DNA from 3 places in the Azospirillum sp. A1-3 genome. Region 1 is predicted to be linked to each of the others. Evidence: riboswitches for the same ligand, from Rfam matches in the RefSeq annotation. Region 1 holds a riboswitch; each other region holds the start of a gene.

Region 1 (7,416 bases):
CAACGAGCCGGCTCCCGCCGGTGACGAGGACGAGGCGAATGCCAAGCCGCGCCGCGGCTGGTGGAAGCGGTAAGCCCAACGGCCCAACCGGGACCTCTGGAACGGGAAAAGGCGCCGCAAGGCGCCTTTTCCTTTTCCCGGACGTTATCACCCCTGCCACAGGACAGGTCGGACCATGAGCAAGGCCTTCACCCGCGAGAACGACACGCCTGACGACGACGATCTCGACGATCCGGCACCGCTGCCGCAAGGCTTCAAGAACTACATGACTCCGCCGGGCTTCCAGCGCATGCAGGAGGAGTTGCGCCACCTGCTGCGGGTGGAGCGGCCGAAGGTGGTGGAGGTGGTGTCCTGGGCCGCCGGCAACGGCGACCGGTCTGAGAATGGCGATTATCTCTATGGCAAGAAGCGCCTGCGCGAGATCGACCGCCGCATCCGCTTCCTGAACAAGCGGCTGGAATCGGCGGTGGTGGTCAATCCGCAGGACCAGAAGAACCGCGAACAGGTCTTCTTCGGCGCCACCGTCACCTATGCCCGCGAGGATGGGTCGGAGAACACCATCACCATCGTCGGCGCCGACGAAGTCGACCCCGACCGCGGCCATGTCAGCTGGATCTCCCCCATCGCCCGCGCCCTGCTGAAAGCGCGGGTGGGTGATCTGGTCGACGTCCGTACGCCAGCGGGGATGGAACAGGTGGAGGTGTTGGGGATCAAGTACGCGGGGTGAGGAGTAGCTATGACGGATGCCCCCTCCCCATCCCTCCCCCGCTATCGCAGGAGAGGGGGTAGGACGCTTGCCAGTGTTGCCGATCCGCCGAAGCGGCGGAGTTCCCTCTCCCGCCAAAGGCGGGGGAGGGTTAGGGAGGGGGCATCAACGCCGAACCCTCACTCCGCCGCCGGCTGGTAGATTTCCCCGCCCGACTCGCGGAACTTCTGCGACATCTCGGCCATGCCGGACTCCGCGGCGTCGCGGATTTCCTGCGTGATCTTCATCGAACAGAATTTCGGCCCGCACATCGAACAGAAATGCGCGGTCTTGGCCCCCTCCGCCGGCAGGGTCTCGTCGTGGTAGGCCATCGCCGTGTCGGGGTCGAGCGACAGGGCGAACTGGTCGCGCCAGCGGAAGGAGAAGCGGGCGCGCGACATGGCGTCGTCGCGCAGCCGCGCCGCCGGGTGGCCCTTGGCGAGGTCGGCGGCATGGGCGGCGATTTTGTAGGCGATGACGCCGGCCTTCACGTCGTCGCGGTCCGGCAGGCCCAGATGCTCCTTCGGCGTGACGTAGCAGAGCATCGCCGTGCCGAACCAGCCGATCATCGCCGCACCGATGGCGCTGGTGATGTGGTCATAGCCCGGCGCGATGTCGGTCACCAACGGCCCGAGCGTGTAGAAGGGGGCCTCGCCGCACAGCGCCAACTGCTTCTCGACATTGTGCTTGATCTTGTGCATCGGCACATGGCCCGGCCCCTCGATCATCACCTGCACGTCGCGCGCCCAGGCGATCTTGGTCAGCTCGCCCAGCGTCTCCAGTTCGGCGAACTGCGCGGCGTCGTTGGCGTCGGCCTGGCTGCCCGGCCGCAGACCGTCGCCCATCGACAGCGCCACGTCATAGGCGCGGCAGATTTCGACAATGTCGGCGAAATGGTCGTAGAGGAAATTCTCGCGGTGATGCGCCAGACACCATTTGGCAATGATTGAGCCGCCGCGCGAGACGATGCCGGTCACCCGCTTGGCGGTCAGCGGGATATGGGCCAGCCGCAGTCCGGCGTGGATGGTGAAGTAATCGACGCCCTGCTCCGCCTGTTCGATCAGCGTGTCGCGGAACAGCTCCCAGGTCAGATCCTCGGCCTTGCCATTCACCTTCTCCAGCGCCTGATAGATCGGCACGGTGCCGATGGGAACCGGGGAGTTGCGCAGGATCCACTCGCGGGTCTGGTGGATGTCGGCACCGGTGGACAGGTCCATCACGGTGTCGGCGCCCCAGCGGATCGACCAGACCATCTTCTCAACCTCCTCCTCGATCGAGGAGGTCACGGCGGAATTGCCGATGTTGGCGTTGATCTTGGTCAGGAAATTGCGGCCGATGATCATCGGTTCCGACTCGGGGTGGTTGACGTTGGACGGGATGATCGCCCGCCCACGCGCCACCTCGTCACGCACGAATTCCGGGGTGATGAAGTCGGGGATCTCGGCACCGAAATCCTCGCCGTCGCGCGCGGCCTCCAGCGCGGCGGCGCGGCCGAGGTTCTCGCGGACGGCGATGTATTCCATCTCCGCAGTGACGATGCCGGCGCGGGCGTAGGCCATCTGGGTCACGGCCCCGCCGCCCTTGGCCCGCAGCACGCCGCTGTCGGTGGTCTCGACATCGCCACGCGCCAGGATCCAGTCGCGGCGGTGCTTGGCCAGCCCGGCCCGCACGTCGATGGCGACCGACTCGTCGGTGTAGGGGCCGGAAGCGTCATAGACGGTCAGCGGCGGCTCGCCGCCCGACAGCGCGATCTCGCGCAGGGCGACGCGCAGGTCGGGAAAGCGCGTGCCGGGCACATGGATTTTCCGCGACGACGGCAGCGGGCCGGTCGAGATGCGGATGGCGTTCTCGTTGAAGTCCTTGGGCATTGGGTTTCTCCGTCGGAGTTGGGCGGACAAACCCGGGACTGCGGACGGAGGTGCGGTATCTTCGTGCAGGCCGTTCCCCGGCATAGCGGAGCCGATACGGCCGGACGGGGGCGTGGTCGGCCCGTCACGAGGTCCCTCCCTTCGCCGGTATGACCCGGATCAGGTTCGAAGGGTCACCACGCTGCCGGCGACGCTTGGCGCCGTCTGGCCGTTGGTATCTCAGCCCCCTGTCGGGACCCCCCTGGAATGCGCCCATCCTGCCGACGACGGACGCGCCTGTCAAAAGGAAAGCGCTGCGGACGATCCGCCTGCCATATTGTGGAAACGCGCTACATCCAGCGTTTCGACCGCACATAGACCATCGGCAGCAACGCCGACAACAGCATCAGCCCCAGGGCGCTGGCATAGCCGAAGGGCGAGCCGCTGCCGGGCATGTCGGTGAAGTTCATGCCGCCGATGCTGGCGACCAGGGTCGGCGGATAAAGCAGAACGGTCAGCACCGACACGATCTTGACGATCTCGTTCTGCTCGACATTGATCTGTCCCAACGCCGTATCCAGCGCCAGCGCGACCTTGCCGGCCAGGAAACGGGCATACTGGTCGAGCCCGCGCAGGTCCTGCAGCGCGGTCTTGGCCCAGCGCCGCGTCGCCTTGCCGGAATTCCAGCCGTCGCCGCGCGCCAGGAAGTCGGTCATACGGGTAAGGCTGGCCAGACTGACCCGCGCCTTGCCGATCAGATGGCCGGCATGGCCGATGCGCTTCAGCGTCTGGGCATCATCGAGCGTCTCGCCACGGGACCGCAGCTTGCGCCCACGGAAATAGCGGCGGTTCAGCGCATCCAACTCCACCCCGGTCCGTCGCAACACGACGGAGGTGCGGTCGATCATCCCATCCACCAACGCCGCCAGCACCAATTCGCCACGGGCGGCCGAGATCTCGCCATGGGTGGCGCGGCGGCGGAAGGCAAGCAGCGCCTGCGGATCGATGTCGTGGATGGTCACCAGCCGCCGCCCGGCCAACACAAAGCTGACGGTGGCGATGCGCGGCTCGTCGGTATCGGCCCAGACCAGCGCGGTGACGGTCATGGTCAAGGCGCCGCCGGTCAAGCGCAGACGGCTCGACTCCTCGATCTCCGCCATCTGCTCGCGGGTGGGCAGGCCCGTTCCGATCAGCGCCTCCGCCCGTGCCAACTCTTCGGACGTCGGATTGATGAGGTCGAGCCACACGGCGGAATCGGGCAACGGCGCCGCCTCTTCCGCGGCAGCCTCCCTGACCCAGCGCAGCAGACCGCCGTCATTGACGAAGACATGCAGCAAGGCTGTGCTCCTTGCATGGTGCGCGCCGGCACGCGGCGTTACGTCAGCCGACCACCGCGTCGCGGCTTAACGGGTGGCGGCGCCCTCTCCCCGTCATCAAGGTCCAGTGCCGCGCCCTCGGCCTTCAGCGCCTGTTCCAGCTTGCGCCGGAAGGCGCCGCCATCCCGCTTGGCGTCGAGGAAATGGCCGACCGCCTCCTTCGCCGCGTCGCTGTCGTAGGGAACCTTGCCCAACGCCGCCAGCTTGGCGCGCTCCACCAGCTTCGGGTCCATCTTCTCGCGGATGGCCTTCATCTGGCGGAGCAAATCCTTGCGCAGGTCGGACATCAGTCCCCCATATTCCGGCGTCAGGCCTTGCCGATCAGGGTGCCGGCGCCGCCTTCGGTGAAGATCTCGAGCAGCAGCGCATGCGGCACGCGGCCATCCAGGATAACAGCGGCATCGACGCCCTGCTCCACCGCGCCGATGCAGGTCTCGATCTTCGGGATCATGCCGCCCGAGGCGGTACCGTCGGCGATGGCCTTGTGGGCATCCGCCAGCGACATCTTCTCGATCAGCTTCTTTTCCTTGTCGAGCACACCGGCGACGTCGGTCAGCAGGAAGAAGCGCGCCGCCTTCACCGCCGCCGCGACCGCACCGGCCGCCGTGTCGGCGTTGATGTTGTAGGTGTCGCCGTTCACGTCGAAGCCGACCGGCGCGATCACCGGGATGATGTCCGACTTGGCGAGAGCCTGCAGAATCTCCGGATTCACCTTGTAGGGCTCTCCGACGAAGCCCAGGTCCAGCACCCGCTCGATGTTGCTGTCGGGGTCGCGCTGCACGCGCTCCAGCCGGCGGGCGGTGATCAGGTTGCTGTCCTTGCCCGACAGGCCGACAGCGCGGCCGCCGGCGCTGTTGATGGCGGCGACGATCTGCTTGTTGATGGAGCCGGCCAGCACCATCTCGACCACCTCGACCGTCTCCTTGTCGGTGACGCGCAGGCCGTCGATGAAGCTGGACTTGATCTTCAGGCGCTCCAGCATCTGGCCGATCTGCGGCCCACCGCCGTGGACGACCACCGGGTTGATGCCGACCTGCTTCAGCAGCACGATATCGCGCGCGAACAGCTCCGCCAGACCGGCGTCGCCCATGGCGTGGCCGCCGTACTTGATGACGAAGGTGCTCCCGGCATAACGGCGCATGTAAGGCAGCGCTTCGGACAGGGTACGGGCCTTGGCGAGCCACTCGTCACGGGTGGGAGTCTGCACGGGAGGATGCCCTTTGTCGGGATGGAGTGTCGGGTCTCTTTAACGGAAAGGCCGGCCGGTTGCCTAGGGGGCAATTTAACGGTCACATACCCCCACGCCTGCCTCCCGCGGTCGCCGCCGCCGTACCGCCGGCCGGACGCCACAATCCGGCCAGCCGCGTCATCGGCTGCGTCAGCGCGGTGACCGCCACCGCCATCAGCACCATCGCCGAGAAACAGGGACCGGACAGCACGCCGGCTTCCAGCAGAACGGTCAGCACGATCACCTCCATCAGCCCCTTGCACGGCATCAGCGTGCCGAGCCTGAGCGCGTCCGGCCAGGACTCGCCGGTCCAGCGCGCGGGCAGAGTTGTGCCGGCCATCTTGCCGGCGAACGTGGCAAAGCTGGCGAGCGCGAACACCGTCCATTGCGCCGGGTCGTCCAGCGTCAAATTCACCTTCAGCCCGGTCAGCGTGAAGAAGAAGGGCAGCAGGATCAGCGTGGCGAAATGCTCCAGCCGGTCGAGGATGGCGGCGGCGTAGCGGCGCGGCATGGCGCTGCCTGCGATGAAGGCGCCCAGGATGTAATGCAGTCCGATCAATTCGGTCATCGCAGCCGAGGCCAGCAGCGCCACACAGGTCACCACCACCGCGGTGTCGCCCATCCGCCCATCCGGCGCCACCCGCTCCAGCAGTCGGTCCAGCAGCGGGCGCACGACCAGAACCGTCGCCCCGACATAGGCGAAGCCGAGCAGCCCGACTTTCGCGACAGCCCAAGGATCGCCGCCATCGGCCGTGGACCATGCCAGAACCGCGGTGATCAGCAGCCAAAGCAGCGCGTCATTCACCGCGGCATAGCCCAGCGCCAGACGCCCGACCCGGTCGCCGAGCAAATCCATCTCGCGCAGGATGGCGCCCAGTACCGGCAGGGCGGTGACGCCGACGCAGATGCCGAAGCCGGCGGCGAACAGGCCGGGGGTCGCATGCGGTCCGGTCATGCCGGGAAAGGCGCCGGCCAGCCACCAGCCCAAGGCGCCACCCAACAGGGTCGGCACCAGCATGCTGGACAGCGCCACGGTGGCGAAGGCCCCTCCCCGCCCGCGGAACTCGGCGGGATCGAGATGCAGGCCGGTGAGGAAGGCAAAGAAAACGACGGCCATCAGGGCCAGACCGGACAGCGGCGCCAGTGCCGTCGGCGCGAACAGAACGCCCCACAAATCCGGCACCAGCCGGCCGAGCAACGACGGCCCCAGCGCCACCCCGAACAGGATCTGGATGACCACCATCGGGGCGATGTGGCGCCCGCCGCCGAGCCGCCACAACAGAAACGGCCCGGCGATCAGCAGCAGGGCCTGCATCAGGAACAGCAGCGCGGGGGAAATGCCACCCACCGCCGCCGGCCCTTATTCGGCGGCCAGAGCGAGCGCTGCCAGGCTGGCGCGCAGCTCGGCGATGCCGGTGCCCTTCTCCGAACTGGTGACATGGATGTCGGGGAAGGCTGCCGGGTGCTTCTTCAGCCCCGCCTGGGTGTCGCGGCGGATCCTGTCCAGATCCGCGGCCTTCACCTTGTCCGCCTTGGTCAGCACGACGACGTAGGGCACCGCCGTGCGGTCCAGCATCTCCATGATCTCATGATCGTTGGGCTTCAGCCCATGACGCGAATCGATCAGCACCAGCGCCCGGCGCAAGGTGACGCGGCCACGCAGGAACCGGCGGACCATGTCGTTCCACGCCTCCACCTTCTCCTTCGATTCCTTGGCATAGCCGTAGCCGGGCATGTCCACCAGCTTCAGCCGGTCGCCGAGGTTGAAGAAGTTGAGCTGCTGCGTGCGGCCCGGCGTGTTGGAGGTGCGGGCCAGCGTCTTGCGCCCGGTCAGCGCGTTGACGAGGCTCGACTTGCCGACATTTGACCGTCCGGCGAAGGCGACCTCCGGCAGGTCGGCCTCCGGCAGCTGATTCAGCGCGTTGGCGCCCCAGACGAAGTCGCACTCCTTGGCGAACAGCAGCCGCCCGGCCTCCAGCGCGGCCTCGTCGAAGCCGGAAACGATGCTGGGGGTGTCGGGGGTCGGCGTGTCGGGGGTAGTCATGGCAAGCGCTCTCATTTTGATCGGCTAAAAACATACCGCCGGCAGAGGCCCGTCAAGGGTCTTTGCCGGCGGTACGTCTCAGACATTAGGCAGAGGGATCAATGCCTGACGGATCAGGCCTTCACGCCCATGCGCTTCATGATGGTCCACTGCTGCAGGACCGACAGCGTGTTGTT
Region 2 (7,416 bases), 850 kb from region 1:
TCGTGGCGCTTGCCTGGAAGGGCGAGACGGTCGCCGGCTGGATCCACGATCCGGTCGATGGCCGTATGGCGACGGCGGTGAAGGGGCAGGGCGCGCGGCTGAACGGCAACCGCGTCCATGTGGCACCGGCCGTGCCATTGCCGCAGATGGTCGGCGCGCTGTCGACGCGCTTCTGCGCCGAGGAGATGGGGCGGCAGTTGGAGGAGCGCAGCGCCGGGCTGGGCGAGCGCGCCTGCCTGTCGAGCGCCGCGCAGGAGTATCTGCGGCTGCTGGAGGGGCGGGCGCATTACTCGCTCTATCACCGGCTGATGCCGTGGGATCATGCGGCCGGCGTGCTGATGCATGCGGAGGCCGGCGGCTATTCCGCGCTGATCGACGGCACGCCCTATCGGCCGGGGCTGCTCAGAGGGAGCATCCTGCTGGCGCCCGATCGCGACAGCTGGCAGGCGCTGCACGGGCAGCTTTTTGGGTGAGTTGATTGGGTAGGGAGGTGCTGATTGCCCCCGCTCTAACCCTCCCCCGCTCTCAGCGGACCTACGGTCCGCCTGCCGCGTCAGCACAAAGCGAAGCTTTGTGCGAGAGCTTTGCGGGAGAGGGAACTCCGCCTATCCTTTGCAGAGCGTCAGGCTGACAAGCATTCAATCCCCTCTCCCTCGAAGAGGGGGAGGGATAGGGAGGGGGCATCCGCCGCACACCCCTCCCTCCCTGCAACACCCTCAATGCGTCAGCAGTGCCGGCAGGGTCAGCCCATCCAGCACTGTGCGGGTCGCGCCGCCCAGTACCAGTTCACGCAGACGGGAATGGCCATAGGCGCCCATCACCAGCAGGTCGGCACCCTGGTCGCTGCAGCAGGACAGGATCATGTCGCCGACCTCGCCGCCCGACGCTATGACCGACTGCGGGCGGGCGGCGATGCCGTGGCGGTGCAGCCAGTCAACCAGATCGGCGGCATCGTTGCTGTGCTGACCCGGCGGCTCGACCGACAGGACGGTGACGGAATCCGCCGCTTCCAGGAAAGGCATGGCGGCGCGGACGGCGCGGGCCGATTCCGGGCTGTTCTTCCAGGCGACCAGCACATGGCGGCCGATCGGGGCCGCGGCCGGCTGCTTCGGCGGCAGAACCAGCACCGGGGTGGGGGTCTCCAGCGGCAGACGGTCGGGGATATGGTGCAGCGACACCCGTTCGCCCGCCCGAACCGCGGCCGACTGCGCCACCACGACCAGATCGGCGTAGGAGGCCCGCTCCGCCAGCAGATCGACGTGATCGCCCTCTTCGATCGTCCAGTCGAAGGACAGGCCGTCGAGCGCCTGACGCACCTCCCGCTCGATGCGTTCGGCATTCTCGTGGGCGATGGCGGTGGCCTCCGCCATGAAGCCGTAGGAGGCGGCGCGGCCGGTGGCGCCGGCCGGCATCGACACCGGGGTGGCGATGTAGAGAGCCTGGATATGGGCGGAGAGGCGCTTGGCCAGGGCAGCGGCCACCGCCAGACGGCTGGCGTAGGCGTCGTCGTTGGCCATGTGCAGCAGGATGGTCTTGATCGGCATGCCCTCGCGTCTCCCAATCTTATGCTTTGGCCCGCCATCGGCTCGACAGTCGGCCGGCGGAGCGCTTTCCTTTCAGATAACGCTCCGCCGGGGCGAATGGCAATGTCTGCAAGCGGACGGTGTTACTTCACCACCACCGCATAGTGGTCGAGCGGCGCCACCGTCTTGATCAGGCCGCGCGCCTTCAGGAACTCGGCGAAGCGGGTGTAGCGTTCGGCATCCAGCGCCGCCGGGCTGTGGGAGAAGCGCGGCAGGGTGTCGGCCCAGGCGCGGCGGTTCAGTTCGTCGTTCAGCTCCGGCCGGCCCTTGACGAAGGCGGCCTGCGATTCCTCCGGATGGTTCAGAATGTAGAGCGTCGCCCGTTCCACCGCCGCCAGGAAGCGCTTGAAGCGCGGGTCGTTCGCCTTGTCCTTGCGGGCGACCAGGATCAGCTCGTCATAGGGCGGCACCCCTTCCTCCTCCGGGTAGAAGGCGCGGCCGGGATGCTTCTCGATCTCCATCTGGTTCAGCTCGAAGTTGCGGAAGGCGCCGATCACCGCATCGACCTGACCCGACAGCAGCGACGGCGAGAGCGAGAAATTGACGTTCACCAGTTCGACGTCCTTCAGGCTCAGCCCCTGCCTCTCCAGCATGGCGCCGAGCAGGGCGTCCTCGAAGCCGGCGATCGAGTAGCCGACCTTGCGGCCCTTCAGGTCCTTCAGCGACTTCACCGGCCCGTCGCGCAGCACGACGACGGAGTTCAGCGGCGTCGACACCAGCGTGCCGATGCGGACCAGCGGCAGCCCCTCGTCCACCTGCAGGATCAACTGCGGCTGGTAGGAGACGGCGATGTCGGTGCCACCGGCGGCGACCAGCTTCGGCGGATCGTTGGGGTCGGCCGGGGCGGTCAGAGTCACGTCCAGCCCGGCGTCCTTGAAGAAGCCCTTCTCCTGCGCCACCACCAGCGGAGCGTGGTCGGGGTTGACGAACCAGTCCAGCATCACGGACAGCTTGTCCTGGGCCAGGGCCGGAAGCGAGGTCATCAGGCTGGCGGCCATCAGGCCGGCGGTGAGCAAGTGCTTCATCGGGTGTCTCTCCCCCTTCGAGGGTTGGCGGCTTAAGGGTTGGCGGCTTAAGGGTTGGCGTCTTCGGCAGGTTGGGTATCGGGTTGCCAGGGTAGGGCGCGGCGGGCCAGCGCATCGACGGCGGCGTAGAGCGTCACCGCGAACAGCCCCAGCACCAGCACGGCGGCGAACAGAAGGTCGATCTGCATGCGGGCGTTGGCGTGCAGCATCAGGTAACCGAGGCCGGAGGACGACCCCACCCATTCGCCGATCACCGCGCCGATCGGCGCCACCGCGGCGGCGACACGTACGCCGGACCAGAAGGCGGGCAGGGCGGCCGGCAGGCGGATGCTCCACAGGATGGCGGCGGGGGAGGCTCCCATGGTGCGGGCAAGGTCGAGCCAGCCGGGATCGGTGCGCCGCAGCCCGTCGAACAGCGCGGTCGTCACCGGGAAATAGATGACCAGCACCGCCATGGCGATCTTGGAGGCCATGCCGTAGCCCAGCCACAGGACCAACAGCGGCGCCAGGGCGAAGACCGGGATCGCCTGACTGACCAGCAGCAGCGGCATCAGCCAGCGCCGCGCGGTGCGGAAGCGCGCCAGCAGCAACGCGCTGACCCCGCCCAGCGCCACGCCAGCCACCAGCCCGATCAGGATCTCCGACAGAGTGGTCAGGCCGTGGGTCAGCAACAGGGGCGCCTGCCGCCGCATGGCGTCGGCGACCGCCAGCGGGCTGGGCAGCAGGTAGCGCGGCAGGCCGGTGGCCCAGACCAGCGCCTGCCAGCCGGCGACCAGCACCAGCAGGGTGACCAGGGCGCGCAGCAGCGCCTTCATTCCGCCAGCCTCCGCAGCAGCTCGGCCTGATGCGCGAGCAGGCCGGGATCGTCGACACGGCGCGGCACCGCGCCGGACGGCTCCAGCGCCGGCCCCATCACGGCGGGACGGCCGGTCATCACATGCAGGCGGTCGCCGATGCGCAGCGCCTCCAGCGGGTCGTGGGTGACCATCAGGACGGTGCGGCCGGCCAATGTCTCCGCCGCTGTTTCCTGCAGCCGCAGCCGGGTGATGGCGTCGAGCGCCGAGAAGGGCTCGTCCATCAGGACCAGCGGCTTGTCCTCCATCAGCGTGCGGGCCAGCGCCACGCGCTGTCGCTGCCCGCCGGACAGGGCGGCCGGGCGGTCGCGTTCCCTCCCCGCCAGACCGACGCGGTCCAGCAATGCGCGGGCCTGCTCCACCCGCGCCGGGCTGGGCCGGCGGTGGCGCAGCCGGTCGCCGAGCAGGACATTGTCGAGGACGGTCAGCCAGGGCAGCAGAAGGTCCTGCTGCGCCATGTAGGCGATGCGGCCGGCCAGCGGTTGCCCATCGCCGGTAACGACTTGCGTCGGCGGTTCCGGCTCGGCAAGACCGGCGAGGATGCGCAGCAGGGTGGTCTTGCCGACGCCGCTCGGTCCCAGCAGGCAGGTGGTCCGGCCGGCCGGCAGCTCCAACGTCAGGTCGGAGAACAGCAGCGTGCCGCCATAGGTCAGCCGGGCGCGCGAGATCGTCACCGAAAGCGGCGTCATCGCAAGCATGTCGTTCTGGCGGAAAAGGAGTGGGTGCGGTCCCGCATCACTGATCCCTACGCCGGCATGAACCGGATCAGGTTCCAGGGGTCGTCCCGCAACAGGACCTCTCAGCCGCCCATCGGCTCCCCCCAGTGAAGGCGGCGACTATAGGCGCGGACGATCCGCGACCGCAAGCATTGCCGGATCGGACTTCCGGCCAGCGGAATCCCGACCTTGGAAGCGGGCGCTTGACCGGAACGCGGCCACGCCTAGTTTCTGGCGGGCATCATGGAGTGCCAGCCCTGACCACGCCCTTTCGCACCCCGCTGTTCATCGGCGGCGAGATCTATCGCGGCTCGACCTATGGGCCGAAACATCCGCTGGCGATTCCGCGCGTCTCGACCGCCATCGACCTCAGCCGCGCCATGGGCTGGCTGCCGGACGAGGTCTATCTCGACACCCATGTGGCGAGCGAACGGGAGCTGGCGCGCTTCCACACCGCCGATTACATCGCGGCGCTGAAACGGGCGGAGGTGGAACAGCGGGTGGATGAGGCCACCGCCGCCCGCCATAATCTTGGCAAGCTGGAGAATCCGGTCTTCGCCGAGATGTACCGGCGGCCCGCCCACAGCAGCGGATCGGCATTGCAGGCGGCCCGGATCCTGGGCGACCGGCCGGCCGGTCTGGTCTATGCCCCGGCGGCGGGGACCCACCATGCGCGCCGCGACCGGGCCAGCGGCTTCTGCTATTTCAACGCGCCGGTGCTGGGCATCCTGGAACTGCTCGACCATGGGCTGGAGCGGGTGCTCTACGTCGATCTCGACGCCCACCACGGCGACGGGGTGGAGGAGGCCTTCGCCAACGACGACCGGGTTCTGACAATCTCCATTCACGAGGACGGCCGCTGGCCCTACACCGGCAAGGCGGAGGACCGCGCCGGCGGGATGGCCCGCAACCTGCCGGTGCCGCCGGGCTTCAACGACAGCGAGATGGAACATGTGATGGAGGCGGCGGTCCTGCCGCTGACCCGCGCCTTCCGTCCGCAGGCGATGGTGATCCAGACCGGCGCCGACGCTTTGGCCGAAGACCCGCTGAGCCGTCTGGAGCTGTCCAACCGCGCGCTGTGGGATGCCGTGGCGGCCCTGCTGCCGCTGGCGCCGCGGGTGCTGGTGGTGGGTGGCGGCGGCTATAACCCCTGGTCAGTCGGGCGCTGCTGGGCCGGGATCTGGGCGGTGATGAACGGCATCGATCCGGCGATCAGGCCGACTGCGGAGGCGGAGGCGGTGTTGCGCGCCCTGACCTGGAGCCGCGCCGCGGGCCGCAATCCGCCGGAACACTGGTTCACCACGCTGGGCGACGAACGCCGGCCGGGGCCGGTGCGGGACGCGGTGAAGCGGGTGGCGGAGATGGCGCTGTCCTGAACCGTGGCAGATCGTTTCATTTGGGTCGAATTTCGAACCAAGCCGTGACGATTCGTTGACGGATCTGGATTGTTCGGTGATCCTCATTCCACTGCGCCGGTGCAGCTTCCGCTTCGGATGATGCGGCCTTGGGCCGGGCTTTGGTAGGAGAACGGGCGGGCGGATGTCGAACACGACCCTGTTCCTGATCGCCATCGTCATCATCATGCTGGCCGCCGTCCCGGTCGCCATGATGCTGAAGGATTTCCTGCCGAACATCATGGAAAAGAGCAGCGGTCTGGAGCAGATCGAGAACCGCGTCTATGTGCTGCATGCGGAATCGCAGGAGCTTCAGAACCGCGTCAACCAGCTGGTTCAGCGCCGCAATAGCCAGTCCTCCGACCGCAACCGGCTGGAAAGCGACATCCGCAAGGCGGAAAAGCAGATCCGCGAACTGGCCGAGCAGCCGCCGATGTTCGTGCACGAAGTCGGCGACCCGCAGGCCGGCCTGATGAAGTTCGTCGCCACCGTCACCCAGGAAAAGGCGTCTGCCGCCGCACGGGCCGCCGGCGAACGCGGGCCCGTGAATCCGATCTGGCGCTGTTCCAACGTGGCGGAGGTCTGGGCCTCCAGCTTCGACGAGGCGAAGCAGATGTGCGACGTCGCCTTCCCCTTCAAGCTGGGGTTCCAGAAGTCCTTCATGCGCGGCGATGCGAGGACCGGCGGCAAGGGGGGCGTGCCGGTGCCGCCCGCCACCGCTCGCGCCAAGGCCGGTGCCGCGACATGATGATCAACTTCATCATCGTCCTGGCGATCGTCGCGATCGGCGCATGGCTCGGCAATGTGCTGATGACCGTTGAACAGCGGGTATCGCAGGCGCGCCAGCGTGTGCGCGGCGTGCGCAACAGGCTGGACAAGCTGGACGCCACCATCCACCGCCTGCACCGCGAGGAGGAAAACCTCCATGCCGAGATCGAGGAGCTGACGCGGGACATCGTGGAACTGCGCAAGAAGCAGGTGGAGGTGCAGCAGCGCCTGACCGAAGCGCAGCAGAAGCGCCGCCCGCAGATCCTGGTCCTGACCGACCGGCGCAATCCCGGCGACAAGGAATGGCTGGTGACCGTGGTGAATCAGCAGATCGGCGAGATCGACGCCACCCACCCGCTGGCGGTCGAATGGGCACGCGGGCGCAATTATCTGGTGTGGGCGGAATCAGACCGCGAGGCGGCCGAACGCGCCAACCGCCGGTTCAGCGCGCGTCCCGGCTATCAAGTGCGGTCGGTGGCACCGGTCAAGGAAGACCTCTACAGCCCCAGCGCCGCCCGCAGCGCGGCGTAGAGACGGAAAAGCCCTTCTCCCTGGGTGGGAGAAGAGCTTCCGGAAACAAAAACAACCTGACCTGTCGGTCCAGCCTCAGCGCGCCTTGGCGGTGGCCGGGGTCTGGCGGAAGGCGTCGTGCAGGTAGGGCGACAGCGCCTGACGCATGTTGCGCAGCCATTCGTGGATGATGATCAGCGAGCGGGAGGCGACCGGCGGGGTCATGCCCAGCTTCACCAGATCCTCGCGGGTCATCGTCGCCACCTGATCCAGGCGGTGGCCGGTCAGGCGCGCCCAGGCCGGGGCGGTGCAGGGCTGCATGGAGATGACCTGCAGGCCTTCGCGCTCAACCATCTCGGCCTTGCGGCGGGCGTACTGGCTGTCCTCAAGCTGCGAGAAGGGGCCGGAGAAGCCGTTTTCGACGAGGACGCGCTTGGCCTTCGGGGCGATCGTCGCCACCCGTTCCAGCGTCGTCATGCCGGTGGAGAGCGAGGCGAGGTCGACGGTCACCGGAACCATGAAGGTCAGCCGTTCGCCGTCGCCGACGTAATAGTCGAAGCCCGACA
Region 3 (7,416 bases), on a different contig from region 1:
GCGTCTTCGGCCATGGCTTCACCTATTCCGGTCACCCGGTGTCGGCAGCGGTCGCGGCGGAGGCGATCCGCATCTATCACGAGATCGACGTGGTCGGCCGCGCCCGCCGGCTGGGCGCCCATCTGCGCGCCGCGCTGGACGAGGCGTTGGCCGGGCACCCGCTGGTCGGTGAAATCCGCAGCGTCGGCCTGCTGGCCGGCATCGGCCTGACCGCCGACCCGGCGACCGGCCGCGACTTCGACCCCGCCCTGCGGGTGGGTGCGCAGGTGGAGCGGTGCTGCCTCGCCAATGGCGCGATCATCCGCAACATGGGCGACAACATCGCGCTCTGCCCCCCCTACGTCATCGAGCCCGGCCAGATCGACGCGCTGGTGGAGCGGCTGCGCGCCGCGCTGGACGATGTTGCCGACGCGCTGTCCCGCGACAGCCTTGCCGCCTGAGGAGGGACGCGTCATGACTTATCTCGATCTGCTCGATCAGGCCCGCCTGATCCGCGACGGCGAGCTCAGCGCCGCCGAACTGCTCGATGCCACCATCGCCCGCATCGAGGCGGTGAACCCGGTGCTGAACGCGGTGATCCTGCCGCTCTACGATCAGGCGCGCGCCGCACTGGCGCGTGGAGAGGCCTCGTCCGGCCCCTTCGCCGGCGTGCCCTTCCTGATCAAGGATCTCTACTGCCATGTCAGCGGCACGCCGACCACCGGCGCCTCCCGCCTTCTGGCCGGCGCCGTCGTCGATCATGACAGCGAACTGATGGCGCGCTACCGCCGGGCCGGCCTGCTGACGGTCGGCAAGACCAACCTGTGCGAGTTCGGCACGCTCGGCACGACGGAGCCGGTGCTGTTCGGCCCGACCCGCAACCCGTGGGACACCCGCCGCTCCAGCGGCGGGTCGAGCGGTGGCGCCGCGGCTGCCGTGGCTGGCGGCATGGTGCCGACGGCCCATGGCGGCGACGGCGCCGGGTCCATCCGCATTCCCGCCTCCTGCTGCGGCCTGTTCGGTCTGAAACCGACGCGGGCGCGCATCACCATGGGGCCTGATCTGGGCGACAGCCTGGGCGGCATCGTCAACGAACATGTGGTTACGATGACCGTACGCGACAGCGCGGTCCTGCTCGACGCCACCCACGGGCCGATGGCCGGCGATCCCTATACCGCCGCCCCGCCGGCCGGAAGTTTCCTGTCGCAGGTCGGCCGCGAGCCTGGACGGTTGCGCATCGCGGTCACCGACCGGTCGCTGTTGGGCACCGACGTCGACCCGGATTGCGTGGCGGCGGTGCGCGACACCGCACGCCTCTGCGCCGAGCTGGGGCATGACGTTGAAATCGCCGCCCCGGTCTTCGATGCGGAGCAGTACCAATCGGCCTATCGCCGCTTCTGGTCGATGACGGCGACGCGTAGCCTGTGGAGCATCGGCCGCGCCAACAACCGCTCCCCCGCCGCGCTGGTGGAGGAAGTCGAACCCTTCAACCGTTACCTGTTTGAGCGCGGCAGCCGCATCCTGGCGGCGGATTACGTGACGGATCTCGGCTGGTTCCACGACTTCTCGCGCATCCTCGGACGCTTCCTGGACCGCTACGATGTCTGGCTGACGCCGACGCTGGGCTCGCCGCCGCCCAAGCTCGGCCATTTCGATGCCGGGCTGTATGGCGGGGAGGCAGTGATGGACCGCTTCATGCAATTCCTGGCCTTCACCACTTTCGCCAACATGGCCGGTCTGCCGGCGATGAGCGTTCCGCTGTCCTGGAACGCCGAAGGGCTGCCGGTCGGCTCCCAGTTCACCGGCCGCGCCGGCGATGAAACGACGCTGTTCCGTCTTGCCGCCCAGTTGGAAGCCGCCCGCCCTTGGCGGGACCGCCGCCCGCCCGTCCACGCCGCCTGACCCCGGAGGGTATGATCATGGAAAATCAGGGATTTGTGGAGTTCGCCGGCGTCCAGAAAAGCTATGACGGGCGCACTCTGGTGATCGAAGGGCTGGACCTGTCGATCCCGAAGGGGGAGTTCCTGACGATGCTGGGGCCGTCCGGTTCCGGCAAGACCACCAGCCTGATGATGCTGGCGGGGTTCGAGGCGCCGTCGTGCGGCGAAATCCGTGTGGCCGGCAAGCCGATTCAGAATGTGCCGCCGCACCGCCGTAACATCGGCATGGTGTTCCAGAACTACGCGCTGTTCCCCCACATGACCATCGCCGAGAATCTGGCCTATCCGCTGAAGGTGCGGCGGATGGGGCGGGCGGAGACGGAGCGGCGGGTGGCCCGCGCGCTCGACATGGTGCAGATGGGTGCGTTGGCGCAGCGCCGCCCGTCCCAGCTTTCGGGCGGGCAGCAGCAGCGGGTGGCGCTGGCGCGGGCGCTGGTGTTCGAACCGGATCTGGTCCTGATGGACGAGCCATTGGGGGCGTTGGACAAGAACTTGCGGGAACACATGCAGTTCGAGATCAAGCATCTGCATGAACGTCTCGGCGTGACCATGGTCTATGTCACCCACGACCAGGCGGAGGCGTTGACCATGTCCGACCGCATTGCCGTCTTCAACCGCGGCCGGGTCGAACAGCTGGCGACGCCGGCGGAACTGTACGAGGAACCAGCCACCGTCTTCGTCGCCGGCTTCATCGGCGAGAACAACCGGCTGTCTGGGGTGCTGGCCGACCGGCAGGACGATCGCGGGACCATCCGTTTGGAAAGCGGTTCGGTGGTGCAGGCCCGTGTTGCCGCCGGTCTCGAGGCGGGTGCTTCGGTCACCGTGTCGCTGCGGCCCGAGCGGGTCCGGCTGGTGCCGGCAGAGGCGGCTGGTGGCGCCGGAGGAGAGCGGAGCCTGTTCGGCCATGTCTCCGACCTGATTTATCTGGGCGACCACATCCGCGTGCATCTGGCGGACGGTCCGGCCGCCGGGCTGGTCGCGAAAATTCCCAACAATGCCGATCACCAGCATGTGCGTCCGGGCGGCCGTTATCGGGTGGAATGGGGACCGGCCGACGCCATCGCACTGCCGGTGGGTCACTGATCGAAACGACATCCCGCCGGCGGGGAGGCGCTTTCGCGCCTTCCACACCGTTAGTTGGGACCGCGTGGTCGGTGAGAGCTGCGGCGACAATCCGGCCGTTTGCCACATCCATGCCGATGTATAGCTTCCGCCAGGATCGTCGCTTCCTCGTACCATGCTTTTCGAACTCCATCCGTTCTTCAATATCGAGCACGCGTCCGGTAAAGGCCAAATCCTGCCCCCGCAACCACCGACACTTGACGCCCCGGTTCGAAAGAGCCGGGGCGTTCGTGCATCTGGGTCTTGCGCATCCGAGCGGCGCCCTCGCAGACCGCCAGGACGCCCGCCAGCTCGCTGTGCAGGTCGGAATCCAGCCCCGCGCTGGCAGGGGAGTGCGTTAGCGGAGGAGCGTAAGGAGACGCACCGCCGACGGAACGGCGGCATCGCCGGTGGTGCGGAGCGGGTAGGCTATTGCTCCGCAAATATATTGAGTTTCACCTTCCCTCGCCGAGCCGGCGTTCTGTCGACGGTGTATGCACGCCAGCAGGAGGAGGGGGAAATGACAATCCTTGACGCTGAGAGGGCCGGCATCCCCGGCGTTGACAGAAGGCGCGATGGTCTTCTAGGCTCCGTTCCGTTCCCAGGGGAGCCTCGTTCAGGAGGCTGAGACACCCGCCGGCCCGGTCCTTCGCGTCCGGGCGACGCGGCAACCCTTAGAACCTGATCCGGGTCATGCCGGCGTAGGGATGCGGGACGAGAAGGCCTTTGCGGCCGACGCGCAGATCCATACCCCACAGGCTCGTTCCGGATTCGTTTGTTGCTCCATCGGTCGGTGCCGTTTGGAGATAAATGGGATGAGGAGGGTGGCCGTGAGCGCGATCTACGACAAGGTTCTGGCCTTCATGGAGGCCGACATCGGAACCGGGGCGGCGGCCGACGAGGCCTTCAACGCCCTGGCGCTGGCGGTCTTCGCCCACCAGTTCGAGCACAACCAGCCCTATCGCCGCTTCGCCATGCAGCGCGGCCGGGTGCCGCGCGGGGTAAAGAGCTGGCGCGACATCCCGGCGGTGCCGATCAACGCCTTCAAGGATCTGACGCTCAGCTGCCGCCCGGCGGAGGAATCCGCCCGTATCTTCATGACCAGCGGCACGACCAAGGGCGGCATCCGCGGCCAGATCCACCACACGACCCTGACGGTTTACGACCGTTCCACGCTGCTCAACTTCCGCCGCCGCTTCATGCCAGGGGCAGGGGCAGGGGACGAGCGGATGGCGATGGGCATCCTGTTCCCGACCGAGACGGCAATGCCGAACTCCTCGCTCGCCCATTATCTGGAGCTGGCGCGGGCGGAATGCGGCACGCCGGACAGCCTCCATTGGATCGGCGAGGCGGGCATCGACATCGCCGGGCTCTATGACCGGCTGGACGCCGCCGAGCGGTCGGGGGAGCCCTTCGCCCTGCTGGGCGCCAGCTATGGCTTCGTGCATTTGATGGACGCCATGGCGCGCGACGGCCGCCGCTTCGGCCTGCCGGAGGGAAGCCGCATCCTCGACACCGGCGGCTTCAAGGGCCAGTCGCGCGAGCTGCAACCGGACGAGTTCTACGGCCAGCTGGCCGAATTCTTCGGCGTGCCGCGTCAGCGCTGCATCAACATGTACGGAATGACGGAGCTGAGCACCCAGTTCTACGACGACGGCAATGCGGTCTGTCCGTCGCTGAAATCCGGCCCGCATTGGATCCGCAGCCGCGTCGTCGACGCATTGTCCGGCCTGGACGTGCCGCCCGGCAACATGGGCGTGCTGGTGCACCATGATCTGGCCCACATCAACTCGGTCGCCGCCATCCTGACCGAAGACGCCGGCATTCTGGAGGAGGGGGGCTTCCGCCTGCTGGGACGTGTCGCCGGCGCGCAAGCCAAGGGCTGCTCGCTGGCGGTGGAGGATTTCCTCGCCGCCGCACGCGGTTGAGCGGGAGCGCGGCCTTGGCTTTCGGCGACGATTTCTCCCGTCCGGAACCGGCCGGTCATCTGCCCGGTCTGCCGCCGGAGGCGGTGGAGCGGCGCGTGCTGACCTTCGGATCGGGCGCTGCGGCGCTGCGCGTGGCGGTGCCGGTGCTGGATGCCTGGCAGGTGGAGCGGGTCTCCGCGACGGTCCGGGCGACGGCGCGCGGCTATCTGAAGACGCTGTCGACGGCGCACATCGTAACCGTGATCGACGCGGCGATCCAACGGCTGCTCAATCGCGAGGATCCCTGGCGCCGCAGGGCGGAGCGGCTGCTGCCCATCGTCACCGGCTATGACGCTGAGATGGTGAGACTGGGGCTGACCGGCTATCTGAAGACCTTCCGCGCGCATGAGTTGCGCCGCTTCCTGACGGAGGACTTCGCGAACCCGCAGGTGTTGGACGAGTTCCAGCCGGCACCCAAGGGCGGCTTCACCCGCGCCTTCGGTCCCGATTTGCTGCTGCATGTCTGGGCGGGCAATGTGCCGGGACTGCCTTTATGGAGCCTTATCTCTGGCCTGCTGGTCAAGTCCGGGACGGTCGGCAAGCTGCCCAGCGCCGAACCGCTGTTCGCGGGCTGGTTCGCGCAATTGCTGGCGGAGATCGATCCCAGGCTGGGCGACTGCCTGGCGGTGGTGTGGTGGAAGGGCGGCGACGCGGCGGCGGAGCGGGCATGGCTGGCCCAGGCCGATACCGTGGTCGCCTATGGCGGCAATGCGGCGCTGGCGGCGATCCGCGACCGGGTGCCGGTGAGCACCCGATTCCTGCCCTATGGTCACAAGATCAGCTTCGCGCTGGTGTCGCGAGCCGCCCTCGACCCGCGGCGGGCGGGGGAGACGGCACGGTTGGCCGCCCACGACATCGCCCGCTACGATCAGCAAGGCTGCTATTCGCCGCACACGCTGTTTGTCGAACGCGGCGGCCGGCTCTCGCCGCAGGATTTCGCCGCCATGCTCGCTCATGAACTTGCGGTGCTGGCTCGCAAACAACCGCGCCGGGCCCTGTCGATGGCGGAGGCCGGCGAGGTCGCCGGCTGGCGCGACAGGCAGACGATGCGCGGCCTGGACGGGTCCGGTCATCTGCTGCTGTCGGACCCGGCGGGCGGCTGGTGCGTGTCCTGCACCGACGCGCCGGATGGGCTGGCGCCGACCGCGCTGAACCGGACGATCGCCGTGGTGGCGGTGGACGATCTGGCGGAGGTGGCGGGCCGCGTCGCCCCGCACCGCGCCATTTTGCAGACCGCCGGCATCGCGGCGGCGCCGGAGGAACTGTTCCGCCTGGCCGGACCACTGGGGGCGGCGGGGGTAACGCGGCTCTGCGCCTTAGGCAACATGACCGCGCCGGAGGCCGGCTGGCACCACGACGGCCGGTTCAACCTGCTGGATCTGGTGACGGTGACGGAGATCGAGCGGTCGGCGGAAGGGCTGGCAGAGGGGTTAGCCCGCTATGCCGATTGATCCGGCCACCTTCCTGGTTTTCGAGGGCGTGCGCTTCGATTACGGCGATGCTGCGATTGTCGATGGTGTCGACTGGACGGTTGGCCGTGGGGCGGTTCATTGCCTGCTGGGGCGCAGCGGCTGCGGCAAGACCACGTTGCTGAAGCTGGCCGCCGGACTTCTCGCCCCCGCCGCCGGACAGGTGCGGCTGGACGGGGCGCCGGTGCAGGGGCCGGGCGATGCGGTGGGCGTCGTCTTCCAGACGCCGACGCTGCTGGAATGGCTGACGGTGCTGGATAATGTGCTGCTGCCGGTGACGCTGCACCGCCGTGCCACCGCCGACGACTGCGCCCGCGCACTGGACCTGCTGGAACTGGTCGGGCTGGCGGGGCTGTCGCAGCGGGGACCGCGGGCTCTGTCGGGCGGGCAGCAGAGCCGGGTGGCGCTGGCGCGCGCGCTGATTGCCGATCCGGCGCTGCTTCTGCTCGACGAGCCCTTCGCCGCGCTTGACGCCCTCACGCGCGAGGAGTTGCAGGAGGATCTTCTGCGGCTGTGCGCGCAGCGCGGCACCACCGCGTTGTTCGTCACCCACGACATCGCCGAGGCGGTCTATCTGGGCGATCGCGTCGCGGTGATGGCGGACGGGCGGCTGCGCCACAGCGTCTCCATCGATCTGCCCCGCCCGCGCCCGCGTGACCTGCGCTACGACCCGCGCTTCAACGCGCTGTGCCGCGATCTGCGCCACGCTATGGACGGCGCGTCCGGACTCCGGCGGGCGGAGGCGGCGGAATGACGACCCGCATCGCCGCGATCCTGCTGCCGCCGCTGCTGCTGACGGGATGGGAGGGCTATTGCCGCTGGTCGGGGATCCCGGCGCTGGTGCTTCCGTCGCCCTCGGCGGTGGGGGCTGCGTTGTGGAGCGGTCTGGCGAGCGGACGGCTGCTGTCGCATCTGGCGATGACCGCCACGGAGATGGCGCTGGGGCTGGGCATCGGCTGT

The links. A riboswitch is a leader RNA that binds a small molecule or an ion and turns the genes downstream of it on or off. The one in region 1 is predicted to bind thiamine pyrophosphate.
Region 2: linked by a shared signal. The riboswitch ahead of M5E06_RS05545 (ABC transporter ATP-binding protein) and the one ahead of thiC (phosphomethylpyrimidine synthase ThiC) in region 1 are both predicted to bind thiamine pyrophosphate.
Region 3: linked by a shared signal. The riboswitch ahead of M5E06_RS15895 (LuxE/PaaK family acyltransferase) and the one ahead of thiC (phosphomethylpyrimidine synthase ThiC) in region 1 are both predicted to bind thiamine pyrophosphate.

What each region holds. Positions count from the first base shown of each region.
Region 1 covers NZ_JAMSLU010000001.1:322,332-329,747, reverse strand. The annotation lists gene M5E06_RS01540 (Rne/Rng family ribonuclease) at 1-73, shown strand, start outside; gene greB (transcription elongation factor GreB) at 176-727, shown strand; gene thiC (phosphomethylpyrimidine synthase ThiC) at 886-2,613, opposite strand; TPP riboswitch at 2,733-2,866, opposite strand; gene M5E06_RS01525 (CorA family divalent cation transporter) at 2,943-3,929, opposite strand; gene M5E06_RS01520 (hypothetical protein) at 3,968-4,255, opposite strand; gene argB (acetylglutamate kinase) at 4,276-5,175, opposite strand; gene M5E06_RS01510 (cation:proton antiporter domain-containing protein) at 5,258-6,544, opposite strand; gene yihA (ribosome biogenesis GTP-binding protein YihA/YsxC) at 6,557-7,240, opposite strand; gene yidC (membrane protein insertase YidC) at 7,354-7,416, opposite strand, start outside.
Region 2 covers NZ_JAMSLU010000001.1:1,167,487-1,174,902, reverse strand. The annotation lists gene M5E06_RS05565 (inositol monophosphatase family protein) at 1-473, shown strand, start outside; gene M5E06_RS05560 (universal stress protein) at 717-1,544, opposite strand; gene M5E06_RS05555 (ABC transporter substrate-binding protein) at 1,667-2,608, opposite strand; gene M5E06_RS05550 (ABC transporter permease) at 2,656-3,423, opposite strand; gene M5E06_RS05545 (ABC transporter ATP-binding protein) at 3,420-4,151, opposite strand; TPP riboswitch at 4,187-4,293, opposite strand; gene M5E06_RS05540 (acetoin utilization protein AcuC) at 4,427-5,554, shown strand; gene M5E06_RS05535 (hypothetical protein) at 5,718-6,320, shown strand; gene M5E06_RS05530 (hypothetical protein) at 6,317-6,871, shown strand; gene M5E06_RS05525 (hypothetical protein) at 6,947-7,416, opposite strand, start outside.
Region 3 covers NZ_JAMSLU010000002.1:536,161-543,576, forward strand. The annotation lists gene M5E06_RS15875 (aminotransferase) at 1-440, shown strand, start outside; gene M5E06_RS15880 (amidase) at 454-1,881, shown strand; gene M5E06_RS15885 (ABC transporter ATP-binding protein) at 1,899-3,002, shown strand; TPP riboswitch at 3,614-3,746, shown strand; gene M5E06_RS15895 (LuxE/PaaK family acyltransferase) at 3,851-4,948, shown strand; gene M5E06_RS15900 (acyl-CoA reductase) at 4,963-6,438, shown strand; gene M5E06_RS15905 (ABC transporter ATP-binding protein) at 6,428-7,210, shown strand; gene M5E06_RS15910 (ABC transporter permease) at 7,207-7,416, shown strand, end outside.